Regions from separate parts of the Glutamicibacter sp. BS14 genome, predicted to be linked through region 3. Evidence: riboswitches for the same ligand, from Rfam matches in the RefSeq annotation. Region 3 holds a riboswitch; each other region holds the start of a gene.
What was found. A riboswitch is a leader RNA that binds a small molecule or an ion and turns the genes downstream of it on or off. The one in region 3 is predicted to bind S-adenosylmethionine.
Positions count from the first base shown of each region.

Region 1: linked by a shared signal. The riboswitch ahead of AC1Z36_RS03580 (substrate-binding domain-containing protein) and the one ahead of AC1Z36_RS01265 (methionine ABC transporter ATP-binding protein) in region 3 are both predicted to bind S-adenosylmethionine.
Region 2: linked by a shared signal. The riboswitch ahead of AC1Z36_RS03605 (acyl-CoA dehydrogenase family protein) and the one ahead of AC1Z36_RS01265 (methionine ABC transporter ATP-binding protein) in region 3 are both predicted to bind S-adenosylmethionine.

Region 1 covers NZ_CM167801.1:751,752-756,274, forward strand. Annotated here, with positions in the region: gene AC1Z36_RS03565 (CdaR family transcriptional regulator) at 1-205, shown strand, start outside; gene AC1Z36_RS03570 (GntP family permease) at 498-1,859, shown strand; gene AC1Z36_RS03575 (SdpI family protein) at 1,935-2,309, opposite strand; SAM riboswitch class I at 2,584-2,673, shown strand; gene AC1Z36_RS03580 (substrate-binding domain-containing protein) at 2,741-3,781, shown strand; gene AC1Z36_RS03585 (sugar ABC transporter ATP-binding protein) at 3,765-4,523, shown strand, end outside.
Region 2 covers NZ_CM167801.1:759,273-763,795, forward strand. Annotated here, with positions in the region: gene AC1Z36_RS03600 (LLM class flavin-dependent oxidoreductase) at 1-1,316, shown strand, start outside; SAM riboswitch class I at 1,446-1,536, shown strand; gene AC1Z36_RS03605 (acyl-CoA dehydrogenase family protein) at 1,587-2,813, shown strand; gene AC1Z36_RS03610 (acyl-CoA dehydrogenase family protein) at 2,842-4,071, shown strand; gene AC1Z36_RS03615 (MBL fold metallo-hydrolase) at 4,189-4,523, opposite strand, start outside.
Region 3 covers NZ_CM167801.1:265,081-269,603, forward strand. Annotated here, with positions in the region: gene AC1Z36_RS01255 (MetQ/NlpA family ABC transporter substrate-binding protein) at 1-524, opposite strand, end outside; gene AC1Z36_RS01260 (methionine ABC transporter permease) at 568-1,284, opposite strand; gene AC1Z36_RS01265 (methionine ABC transporter ATP-binding protein) at 1,301-2,107, opposite strand; SAM riboswitch class I at 2,191-2,280, opposite strand; gene AC1Z36_RS01270 (NAD(P)H-binding protein) at 2,564-3,427, shown strand; gene ggt (gamma-glutamyltransferase) at 3,643-4,523, shown strand, end outside.

The sequences.
Region 1 (4,523 bases), 490 kb from region 3:
AGCCAGAACCCTGCTGGTCGTTGCGACAGCTGCTTCGATGAGCCAAGCAGCCACGGATCTGCATATTCACCGCAATACCTTGGTTCAAAGACTTGAGCGGATAAGCCAGGTCAGCGGCATCGATATTCGGCGGTCCAGCGAGTCCCTGAAACTCCAGCATGCCATCTACGCGAGAGTGGCCTTGGGCCAGCTGCATGTTTTCTAGGCCCTGGAAACTAGGGGAGCTGGCGCCGGGGCTGGGAAGGGTGGGATGTTTGCACACATTGGCTCTTTCGAACCCAGGCAAATGTGGTCGTGTGCCCATAGGTATTCGGGGTCACTTTTCCTAGTATTGGCAGGATGATCGATCTTTGCGCCCGAAACCCGGGGTGGCACGGTGGCATCTAGCCCAACGGGCAAAGCCTTGAGCGGCTTTGCCGATAGGGCTGGTCCACCCGTTGAGCCATTGCGGGCTGGGCGCATTGAACTACCGATATTGGCAAAGGAGCCAACCCGCCGTGTACGAACTGCTAGTTCTGCTGATCCTTGTTGTGGCCATCGTGATGGTCACAGCACGCTTGAAGATCAGCCCATTTCTCGCCCTCGTTGGCGCCGCTATCCTGGCGGCCTTCGCCTACCGGATTCCGCTGGCCGACGTGGCTTCGACGGTCACCACGGCTTTCGGCAGCACCATGGGAAATATCGGACTGGTGATCCTGTTCGGAACAATGATCGGTGTCATCCTGGAGAAATCCGGCGCCGCGATCTCCATGGCAGATGCGCTGATCAAGGTCCTGGGTACCCGGTTCCCCAACCTGACGCTATCGATTATCGGCTACATCGTTTCCATTCCGGTCTTCTGCGACTCGGGATACGTGGTGCTCAACTCGCTGCGCAAAGCGATCACCCTGCGTACCGGGATCTCTGGGCTGGCAACTTCCATCGCCCTGATGACCGGCCTGTACGCGACCCACACCATGGTGCCTCCAACTCCGGGCCCGCTGGCCGCAGCCGAAAGCATCGGCATTGCCGATAACTTGGGCTTGATCATCGCTGTCGGATTGCCCGTTGCGGCCATCTCGGCCCTTGCCGGCTTGGCCTACGCCAGCCGCTTCAACAAGTCCAAATGGACCCCGTTGCCAAGCGACGACCACAATGACATCTCCGAACTCGACTATGAGCAGCTGCGTGCAAGCTTCGGAAAATTGCCCAGCCCGGCGCTGGCCTTCATGCCGATCCTGGTTCCGCTGGTGCTGATCTGTGCCGCATCCATTGCGAAGCTGCCCTCGCACCCGATGGGCGAAGGCGCTGCCCTGGAAATCCTTTCCTTCCTGGGGACGCCAGTTATTGCGCTGATCTTCGGCTTGATCTCATCGACTTTTCTTTTGAGCGGTGGCAGCAAGCTGGCGGTCTTCAATGAGCAGATGAACGAAGCTGTACGCACCGCTGCTCCGATCTTGCTGATCACCGGTGCCGGCGCCGGCTTCGGGGCGGTCCTGGCCGCGTCGGATCTGACCACGATTCTTTCGGATTCACTCAGCGGACTGGGCTTGGGCCTGGCTGTGCCATTCCTGATCGCCGCTGCACTGAAGTCCGCACAGGGCTCGTCCACCGTCTCAATGGTGACCACTTCCGCGCTGGTCGCTCCGATGCTCGGCTCCCTGGGCTTGGGTTCGGAGCTGGGCATGGTGCTATCCGTATTGGCAGTAGGCGCCGGTGCGATGGTTGTCTCGCACGCCAACGACTCCTACTTCTGGGTCGTCTCGCAGCTCAGCCGCATTCCGGTGATCACCGCCTACAAGACCCTGAGCGTGGCTACCGCCATCCAGGGCACCGCGGGGTTCCTGACTGTACTGGTCCTGGGAGCCGTACTGCTTTAGCAGCACGCCTTCCAAGAAAGCAACGGATCGCGCCATCGGCAGATGGCGCGATCCGTTGCTTTAAGCAGTGCTGGATTAGCCCAGGCCTGCCGCCGGGAAGCTCCGCGCGGCCTTATTCGCTGTGGCAGTCGAGATCACCAGCAACGCGATGGCGGCCAGGTAGCCGGTTCCGGTCGCGGCGAAGGCGAAACCGAATTGGCCCAGCAGGCAGAGAACTGCTGCGCTGGCCAATGCCGCCCAACCGGCCCAGGAAGCCGCGGCAAGCAGGGGCGCAGCCTGCTGATGCCCGGCGAACCAGGCGTCATCGCTGGCCAAGGTGTGGCGCGTCTTGATGCCGATCGCCGCATTGCGAGCGAGCTTCCGGTTCCGTGCCATCGGGGCGAGGAACGCTGCGACCAGCGTTATGCTCAGCAACCCGAACATGAAGGCAATCACGCCTGCTGGATCCACTTGCCGCCTCTTCTGCCGATTGATCTTGAATGGCCATTCTATGCGGTCGCATGGAAGTGCCCTGATCCACGCTGTGTTCCCAATCGATGCCTGCGGGAACGTTCTTGAGATCCAGTTCCGGCATGCCAATTGCGTCATGCGAAGGTCATATGACGTCTTATCTGCCCGTTTTCCGGCAGGGCGAAGGCGCGAAGATGACGTATTTTGTCCTGCTGTTCCTCCGCATGACAGCGCCCTTCCCGAGGGCCTGCCAGTAATGCTTGACTCGGAGCACAACCCATCCAGAGCGGCTGAGAGACCTGGCTCCGAGACGCCGCAGCAAGCCTGCACCAGCAGGTAGTGCTAACGCCAGGTTCGATGGAACTCCCGGGTCTAGAAGCATGAACTTCTGTTCGGGATCCCTCGTTCAATTTGTCTAAGAGAGGGACGACATGACTCGTACTCGTCCGAACGCCTTGAAAGTTCTGGCTTCAGCGATGGCGGCAGCAACACTGCTGACTGGCTGCTCGCTGAAAGAACCACGGCCGGAAATAGCGCCGGTTGTGGCGCAAAGCAGTAATCCGCAAGCCGAGCATAAGCTCGACAACGTTCCATCACTCAAAGGCAAAAAGGTCGGCATCGCGGCCAAGGATATCCTGCACGACTACTCGCGCGTGGTCTACCAGCAGATCCAAGAGCGCATCAAAGAGCTCGGCGGCGAGGTCATCGCTACCCAAGCCGAAGCCAAAGACGAGAAGCACGTCTCTGACGTAGAAAACCTGATCACCCAGTCGCCCGATGCCATCGTGGTGATCCTGGGCGATGCCCAAACGCTCACTCCTGCCTTGGCCAAGGTGGACGCCGCCGGGATCCCGCTGTTCACCATCGATTTCCAAAGCGAATACTCGAAGAACAACGTCACCAGCGACAACTGGAACGTCGGCACCACGCTGGCTCGCACCATGGCTGAAGACCTCCACGGCAAGGGGAAGATTCTGGTCTTCAACGGCTTCCCCGGTGTGACTCCCTGCCGGATCCGCTACAACAGCCTGAACCTGGTGCTGGAAGACTACCCAAATATCGAGAAGATCACCCCGGAACTCCAGGACAAATACGAAGGCACCATCGAGGATGCCAAAAACCAGATCCAGGACCAACTGCGCAGGCTGCCCGAGGGCGAAGTTGACGCGATTTGGTCCTGCTGGGACATGCCGCTGATCGGTGCCGCGCAGGCCATCGATCCCACTGGTGGCGACATCAAGCTGTATGGAGTGGACGCAGAGCCCGGGGCCCTGGATTTGATAGCGAACCCGGACAGTTCATACCAGTTCACCGTCGCTCAGCCCACCAAGCAGATTGCCGCTGCCTCGGCCACTAATATCGCCCTGTTCCTCGATGGGCAAACCGATCTGGTTCCGAGCACCAGCTATGCCGAGCCGATTTTTGTCGACAAGGACAACGTGAATCAGGTGCGCCATGACAACGGAATCTAAGGAACTGCTGAGCATGGCCGCCATCAACAAGTCCTTTGGCACGGTCGCCGTGCTCGACCATGTGCACCTGCAGCTTCGGGCCGGAGAGGTTCTGGGCCTAGTGGGCGAAAACGGAGCTGGAAAATCCACCCTGATCAAGATACTCACCGGGCTGTACACCCTGGACTCGGGGCAGATCGAACTTGCCGGCCAGCCGGTGCAAATTCGCCGGCCTGCCGATGCCGAAGCGCTAGGCATTGAAGTGATTCACCAGGACCGCCATCTGGCCGGCCGCTTGACCGTCGCCGAACAGCTGTATCTGGGCACCGCGAAGAGTCGTGGGCTCTGGCGCCACGAGCGCACCGCGCAGGCAGCAGCCCGGGCGGATATTTTGCGAACCACCGGCCAGGAGCTGGACACCGGTGCCTTCGTTGATGAGCTCAGCGTTGCCCAGCAGCAGCTGATCCAGATTGCCCGTGCCGTACTGGCCGAACCCAAGGTGCTGATTCTCGATGAGCCGACGGCACCGTTGGCCAATGATGAAGTTGAACAGCTCTTCGGCACGATCCGGCATCTGCGGGACCGCGGGGTAGGGATCATTTTCATCTCGCATTATCTCCAGGAACTGCGGCAGATCACCGACCGGATTACGGTGCTGCGCAACGGCAGAAATGCCGGTGACGCCAGTTTCGCGGACGGTGACAGTATCGAAGATGTCATCGGCTTGATGCTGGGCAACCAGGTTAACGAGTTCTCGCACCAG
Region 2 (4,523 bases), 490 kb from region 3:
ATCTGGCCAAGACCCTGGAGCGCGGTGGCTTTGATGCCCTGTTCCTCGCCGATGTACTTGGCATCTATGACGTGTACCAGAATTCCAGCGGTCCAGCCTTGCTCGATGCCGACCAGGTGCCACTGAACGATCCCTTCATGCAGGTTTCCGCCATGGCCGCGGCCACGAAGAATCTCGGTTTCGCGGTGACCAGCGCGCTGACCTATGAGCAACCCTACGCGCTGGCCCGGAAGTTCTCCTCGCTGGACCACCTCACCCGCGGGCGCATCGGTTGGAACGTGGTGACTAGCTACTTGGAGTCGGCGGCCCGCAATCTGGGCATGGCCAGGCAGCTGGATCACGACGCCCGCTACGACATTGCCGATGAATTCATGGACGTGGTCTACAAGCTCTGGGAGGGATCATGGGAGGAAGACGCGGTTCTCAAGGACCGCGAACGTGGCGTCTACACCGACCCTTCCAAGGTGCATCCGATTAACCATCACGGCCAGTACTTCAACGTGCCGGGCATCCATCTTTCCGAGCCTTCCATCCAGCGCACCCCGGCGATCTTCCAAGCGGGCGCTTCTTCGCGCGGCCGGCGCTTTGGCGCGCAGCATGCCGAGGGCATCTTCCTGAATTCGATCAATACCGCGGTCACCCGCCGCCAGACCGATGCGATCCGCGATGAGTTCGAACTGGTGGGTCGGCCCCGGGACGCCGCCAAAATCTATGCGCTGATGACCACTGTGGTGGCTGATTCAGACGCGCAGGCGCAGAAGCTCTACCGCGAATACCAGTCCTATGCCTCGCGCGAAGGTGCCATGGCATTCTATGGCGGGTGGTCGGGCTTGGACCTGAGCCAGTACGCGCCGGATGAGGAGCTGCAATATCTGGAAACCAACGCGGCGCGATCGGCGGTATCGATTTTCACTACAGCGAATCCGCAGCAGAAGTGGACCCCGAATGCCATCGCCGACTACCTCGGAGTTGGCGGCATCGGACCGGTGCTCGTCGGTTCGCCGGAAACCGTGGCGGACGAAATCGAGCGTTGGGTGGATGAATCAGGATTGGACGGGATCAACTTGGCCTATGCCATCACCCCAGGTTCCTTCGAGCAGTTCACCGATCTGGTGGTTCCCGAGTTGCGGAAGCGCGGAAGAACTTGGGCAGGATACGAAGGCAACACCCTGCGCGAATACCTGGCGGGTCCCGGCACGACGCGAGTGGCTGACGATCACCCGGCAGCCGCCTATCGCGGGGCTTATGCGGGAAAGGCCTCGGCAGCGGAATCCGAAGCGAGCCAAACACCTGAAGCTGTACTAGGCGCCCGGTGACACATGAGGAAATATGACGGCCACTGAGGCCCCTGTGAAGGCCTCGAAAATGTCGATTCATGACGATGTTCCGTCCTATGACATCTTCCCTGCCAAGCGGAGGCCGTCGGTGCTTCACTGATGGAGAACAACCCATCCAGAGCGGCTAAGAGACCTGGCTCCGAGACGCCGCAGCAAGCCTGCACTCCGCAGGTAGTGCTAACGCCAGGTTCGATGGATCCGCAGATTTTCTGCATCCTTCGGAATCCATAGCCCAAGAGGAGAACGAAGATGACTATACTGGATACCCAATTGCCGCGCGTGCCCTACACCGGCACTGCTGATGAAGCTGAACTCGCTCATTGGCGCGACGTCGCCCAGCAAGTAGCTGACAAGCTGGCGGCTGACGCGCTCGAACGCGACCGAAAGAACGCCCAGCCTTTCGCCGAAGTGCAGCTGCTGCGCGAAGCCGGGTTGCTCAATCTCTTGGTGCCTGCAGAATTCGGCGGAGCCGGAGCCCATTGGGAAACGGCCTTCGAAGCGGTCCGCATACTGGCCGCAGCTGATGGCTCCATCTCGCAGTTGCTGGCTTACCACTACATCAACCAGTCCGGCATTGCGTTCTACGCCCCGGCAGAAGCCCAAGGGGCATGGTGGCAGCGCACCGTGGAAGGTGGCTGGCTCTGGGGCGATTCGGTGAATCCAGTTGATCCGGATTTGACGCTGAGCGCCGAAGGGGACGGCTACCGACTGAATGGAGCCAAGCGATTCTCCACGGGTTCCGGTGTTGGCGAGGTCATCGTCATCAACGCGCTGGTCCAGGGCGGCGAATACGACGGGCAGATTCTCGCGTTGGTTCTGCCACGCGATATCGATGGCTTGGAAATCGTTGACGACTGGGACTACCTGGGACAGCGGCTGAGCGCGTCGAATTCCTTGAAGTTCCACAACGTGCGGCTCGAAGCAGGGGACTTGCTGGGATTCGTCACCGATGAACCGGTCTCCACCCTGCTTACCCCCGGTATCCAGTTGGCCTTCGCCAACTTCTACCTGGGCATCGCCCAAGGAGCACTGGAGCGCGGCAAGCAGATCTTGCTGGGCCGCAAGAACGCCTGGTTGTTCTCGCAGGCAGAGACCTACTCGCAGGACGCGATCTTCCAGCGCACCGTCGGAGAGCTCAAAGCCCGCACTGCAGCAGTGGCGGCGCTGACCGAGAAGCTGGGCCGGAAATTCGATGCCCTGCTCTCGAAGGCCGGGGAAGTCACCCAGCCCGAACGAGCGGCGTTGGCCGTGGAAATTGCTGAAGCCAAGGTGGTCTCCACTGAGGTGGGAGTGGATGTGGCGAACCGGATCTTCGAGGTGACCGGTTCATCTTCGACTGCGAACTCGGTGGGTCTGGACCTGTACTGGCGCAATGTGCGCACCCATTCGCTGCACGACCCAGTGGACTACAAGAAGATCGAGGTCGGCGCCTACTTCCTGCGCGGAGAGTCCCAGCCGCTCTCGCTGTACACCTAAGAAAACTTCTCCCGGATTGGACTGAACGATGACTGTACTTGCAACTGGCAATCGACTCGCAGGACTCAAAAACCGCTTCGCACCGCTCTTCTCGCGCATTGCGCAGGGCGCAGCCGAACGCGACCGCACCGGCGAATTGCCCTACCAGCAGGTCGCGGACCTGGCTGCTGCCGGCTTTGGTGCGGTTCGGATCCCGGAATCGCACGGAGGTGCCGGTGCTACGCTGCCCGAACTCTTCGAGCTCTTCGTGGATCTCGCGGCCGCGGATTCCAATATTGCCCAAGCGCTGCGCGCGCACTTCGCCTTCGTCGAGGACCGTCTGGTTGCGGCCCCCGGCCCGGGGCGCGACAAGTGGCTGGCCCGCTTCGTGGCGGGAGAACTGGTGGGCAACTCCTGGACCGAGGTCGGCACCGTCAAGGTCGGGGACGTGATCACCAAGGTCACCCCGGACGGCGAGGGCGGATTCAAGATCAACGGCACCAAGTACTACTCCACCGGCTCGATCTTCGCCGACTGGCTCGATACCTACGCAGAGCGCACCGACACCGGAAAGCGCGTGATCGCCGCAGTCAACCGACACCAGCCCGGCGTCGAGCTGGCCGATGACTGGGATGGCTTCGGCCAGCGCACCACGGGTACCGGCACCTCCACCTTCACCGATGCGATTGTCGCCGAAGAAGACCTCATCGACTTCGATACGCGTTTCAAGTACCAGACAGCTTTCTACCAGCAGGTGCTGCTCGCTGTTCTGGCCGGCTCCGCCAAAGCAGCCGAGCGCGACTTCGCCGCCGAGCTGAAGGCGCGCAAGCGGACCTTCAGCCATGCCGCGGCCAATCTGGCGGCCGAAGACCCGCAGCTGCTGCAGGTGATCGGCGAGGTCTCCGCGGCGGCCTTCGCTGCCGCGGCAACGGTGGAACGAGTGTCGACGGCATTGCAGGGAGCCTATGAAACTGCGCAGGCGCTGCACACCGGCGAGGTGACCGGGGAAGAGGACGAAGCAGCCAACGATGCGGCAGAGTTGGCCAGCGCCCAGGCGCAGGTGGTGCTCACGCCATTGGTCCTCAACGCGATCACCCACGCTTTTGATGCGCTGGCCGCCAGCGCCACGAGCGTTACCAAGAACCTGGACCGGCACTGGCGCAATGCCCGTACCGCCGGCAACCACAACCCCTGGGTGTTCAAGGCGCGGTTGATTGGCGACCTGGCGGTCAATGGCACCGAGCTTCCGCGCGTGTGGGCGATTGGTGCATCAAAGTAGATTCCATGGTCTTGCGAGCCCAGCATCCTTTGCCGGTGCTGGGCTCGTGGTCGTCGGCCCGGGGCAATTGATCGACCATCGTTCCAGTCGCCTGACGGATAGCTGCCGGCCTTGGCCCTAGCGCACCTGGGTAACCGTGCCACTTGCGATATGGAAGATATCCAAGTCGCGGGGTACGAAGAGGCCGCCAGAGAACTGTTTCGAAGCCCGCTGCCAAATTTCCATTCCAGATCCAGCGGGAACCAAATGATGCAGCGCCAAGTTCCGTGCTCCAGCCCGCTGGGCGATTCGACCTGCGTCTTCTGCGGTGGTGTGCGCGCGCCGATGATGTCCCATGCTCGCTTCCAGTTCGGAGGATGAAGCATGCGGGTAGCTACGAGCGATGGCCTCCAGATCAATAGCTTCATGGAACAGCAAGTCGCAGCCTTGGGACAGGCGCGCAAGATTTGCGC
Region 3 (4,523 bases):
TTCTGCGACAAGTGAATCACGCTCTTGCCCTCAGCTACCTTCAGGACACCGGCCTTATCCAACAGGGCCAGCGCGCGTCCGTTGTTGGCGGTATCCACAGGCAGTGCGATGGTCGCACCGTTGGGCAGGTCCTTGATGTCGTCGTATTTCTTCGAGTACACGCCGGCAGGCGAGCTGTACATGTAGAAGGCCGGCTCCACGTCGACGTTCTGATCCTTCTTGAACTGTTCCAGGTAAGCGCCGTGCTGGAAGAAGTTGGCATCGTATTCGCCATTGGACACCACGTGGTTCGGCTGCACGATGTCGGTGACATAGGTAGCCTCCAGAGTCCAGCCCTTTTCGGCCAGCAGCTTCTGTGCGATTTTGGTTGGTTCCTGCGATGGGGCCGATTCGGTGACAATAACCTTGATGGTCTTGTCACCGGTGCCGGCGGCCTGTCCACCTGCCAGGCCGCAAGAAGCCAGCGCGAGGAGTGCGGCGGAGCCGGCGGTGAAAGTTAAGAAGGTGCGGCGAGAGAATGCCATGGTGTTGTCCTTTGCTGAAATGCGAGTTGAGCGGGTTTTGTGTTTAGCGCTTGTCAGCGGCGCGCGATAGCCGAGTTCCGACGAACTGAACTGCATGCACCAGCAGGATCATCAACACGATGGCTAGCAGCATGACTCCGGTTTCATAGCGGTAGTAGCCGTAGCGGATTGCGAAGTCGCCGATACCGCCTCCGCCGACCAGTCCGGCCATGGCCGAATACGAGATGAAGCTGACGGTCATGATGGTGATGGAAGACAGCAGTGCAGGCTTGGCTTCGATCAGCAGCACTTCACGGATGATCTGTCCCCGTGTGGCGCCCATGGCCTGCGCTGCTTCGACAACGCCATTGCCAAGCTGGCTGATGTTCTGCTCCACGAACCGGGCGAAATAGGGGATCGCGTTGATGGTCAGCGGAACGATAACCGCCGCGGTGCCAATGGTAGTTCCCACAACGAATCGGGTGAACGGGATGATGGCGATCAGCAGGATGAGGAATGGGAAGGAACGGATTGTATTGACCAGCCCGTCAACGATTCGGTGCAGTCGCGGACGTGGGCGCAAACCGTTGGGAGACATCGAGTAAAGCCAAATGCCCAGCGGGGTTCCCAGGAGAATCGCGATCGGGATGGAAACCAGCAGCATCGCAAAGGTCTGCGCCATGGCGACCCAGATTTCCGGGGCAAGTTCGATGATGCGGTCGAAACTGAAAGCTGCTGCGTTGCCGTTGCTCGTGGCTAGCACTACTGACGTGAAATTCATTGGTAATCCAGGTTCTCTATACGCGGGCTACGGTGGCAGCGACGGCTTGGTCCTGCTTTGGCTGGCGGTTAAGCGTGAGTTCGTCACTGATCAGGTAGCGGCCGATTGGCGTCACTGGTTCAAAGCCTGGTTCTCGCAACGAACTCAGGGCGAACTCTTCAACTACCGCTCCGTCTTCCATGACCGAAACCTTGTCGGCAATGGCCTTAATAACGTTCATCTCGTGGGTGACGATGACTGTGGTGATGCCAAGGCTGGCGTTGATGTCACTGAGGTATTGCAGCACCGACGTTGTCGTTCTAGGATCCACGGCACTGGTTGGCTCATCGCACAGCAGGACCTTGGGCTCGGTGACCAGCGCGCGGGCAATGGCGATGCGCTGTTTCTGGCCGCCCGAAAGCTGTCCTGGATAGGCGGCAGCCTTGTCAGCGAGGTCCACTATGGACAGCGCTTCCAGCGCACGTTCACGGCGTTGCTTTTTCGGAACACCAGCGAACTTCAGATTCAGCTCGACGTTCTGTTGCGCGGTGCGATTGTTCAGCAGGTTGAAGTGCTGGAAGATCATCCCGATCTCATGACGCTGCTTTCGCAGGTCTCCTTCACTGAGCCCGGTCAGTTCGACGCCATCCACGATGACCTGGCCCGACGTGGGACGCTGCAGCAAATTGATATTGCGCAATAGCGTTGACTTTCCCGCACCGGAAAATCCGATAATTCCATGGATGGTTCCGGCCTGGATTTCCAGCGAGACATCCTTGACGGCCGTGAATTGATCTTGGCCCTTGCCGAAGGCGGTCGTTACGTTTTCAAGACGAATCATCATCGCTCCCTTGGTGCTTGGTTATGCGGAGCGCACTTCGCGAAAATCATCTGCGTTCCACAGATTTTCCGTCGCGAAGTGAAAGTACTCCATCGGTTCTGGCTGTAGCACCGCTCCCTCTCGGGTGGTTGCTGCGACGTCGTTGAGCCAGATCTCTCAGTCGCTCTGGATGGTGTGCGTTCGGTTGTACGAGCCGAACAATTCAAGTCTGGAGTCCACGCCCGCAGGCCGGCAAACGTTACTTCAATCGGCGTCATCAAGTCATAGTCCGGACGGATCCACGCTGAAATCACGCAATAATCCACGTAGCAATCTGACACATTTCGCTACTTCCCCTCTTTGTGACGAAAGCCTTGCAGTTTCTGCCCATCTCTCGCTGGCTTGTGCCAGCAATCTTGGGTGGGGAATTCAGCGATGCCTACGGTGGTTGTAGCAGATGCAGACCAACGAGAGGACCCCATGAAGATCGCAATTACCGGTGCCACCGGACAGCTTGGAAATCTAGTCATCGACGCGCTGCTGGCGCGCGGGGCGAATGCCGCTGATCTGGTCGCCATTGGCCGCTCCGAGCAGAAGCTGGAACCGCTGGCAGGCAAAGGCCTGGAAACCCGCGTTGCCGATTACAACGCCCAGCCAACTCTCGTGTCCGCACTCGAAGGCATAGACAAGCTGCTGCTGATTTCGGCCAGCGAGGTGGGCCAGCGCGTTGCCCAGCATGAGAACGTCATCAATGCCGCCAAGCACGTGGATGTCTCGCTGATCGCCTACACCTCAATTGCCAACGCCCTGTCCGGCGGCATGAAGCTCGCCGAGGAGCACATCGCCACCGAACGGCTGCTGGCCGGATCCGGCATCGACTACGTGCTGTTGCGCAATGGATGGTACATCGAGAACTACACCGACCAGCTGATGGGCTACCTCAACAGCGGCACGGTGCTCGGTGCCGCCGGCGATGGCAAGATCAGCGCTGCCGCCCGTGCAGACTACGCGGATGCCGCTGCGGCCGTGCTGCTTTCCGAAGAAAACCAGAACGGCAGGATCTACGAGCTGGGCAGCGACAAGCCATTCACCCTCGCCCAGCTTGCTGGCGCGGTTGGCGCTGCCGCCGGCCAGGACATCGCCTACCAGGAAATGGATCCCGGGCAACTGGAAAAGATCTACGCTGATGCCGGCGTCCCCGGACCGTTCGCGCACATCCTCGTCGATACCGACATGCGCATTCGAGAAGGAGCGCTGGAAGTGGACTCCGGGGAGCTGGCTCAGCTGATCGGCCGCGCCCCGGCTTCCTTGGGCAAAGTCATCAAGGACAACCTGGACAAGTAGCCCAGGTGCACTAGGGTTCCAGCGGGCAGGCATTGGCGGCGATCGAGGCCGCGGTGCCTGCCCGCCGCTTTAACGCGTCACAACCCGGAATATTCGCGCGGCAATGCCGAAATTGCCGCGCAAACCCATGGTGCTGCGTGTCACAACCGTGCGGCGAGTTCCCGCTCCCGTAAATTTGCGCATACTTCATCCCCACCTGCAGAGGAGATCAAAGCATGCCACGAGTACGTTTAAGATCAGTTGCCTGCGCGGCAGCCATCGCCTTGGGCCTGGGAGCTTTCTCAGCGCTTCCGGCGAGCGCCGAACCACGGCACACCCAGAAGGACCCGACCGCCATCGGCACTGGAGGCGCAGTCTCGTCGGTCGATCCGGAAGCCACCGCTGCCGGCATCGAAATCCTGCGCAAGGGAGGCAACGCCGTCGATGCGGCTGTGGCAACCGCGGCGGCACTGGGCGTCACCGAACCCTATAGCGCAGGCATTGGCGGCGGCGGATACTTCATGCACTACGATGCGAAGTCGGGCAAGGTCAGCACCATCGACGGCCGCGAAACCGCACCGGCAGGCATTGCGCATGATGCATTCATCGATCCTGAAACCGGCGAGCCGTATAACTTCACCCCGGAACTGGTCACCAGTGGCGTGTCCGTGGGCGTGCCCGGGACCTTGGCCACGTGGCAGCGCGCACTGGATAATTGGGGTTCGCAGAACCTGAAACAGGTTCTGCGGCCGGCGACCCAGATCGCTTCACGCGGCTTTGTCATCGACGAGACGTTCCGCGAGCAGACCCTGGATAACAAGGAACGATTCGCCGCGTTCACCTCCACGAGCGAATTGTTCTTGCCCGGCGGAGATGCCCCGGAGGTCGGGAGCATTTTCAAGAATCCGGATCTCGCACACACCTACCTGATGCTGGCCAAGCAAGGCCTCCAGGGATTCTATGAGGGCGAATTGGCTGCCGAAATCGCCCTAACGGTGCAGGCTCCGCCAAAGAGCGAAGACACCGCCCTCCCGGTTCCCGCAGGGCAGCTGGGCACTGCCGACCTGGCCGGCTACGAAGTGGTGGAGCAGGCACCAACTAAGGTGGACTACCGGGG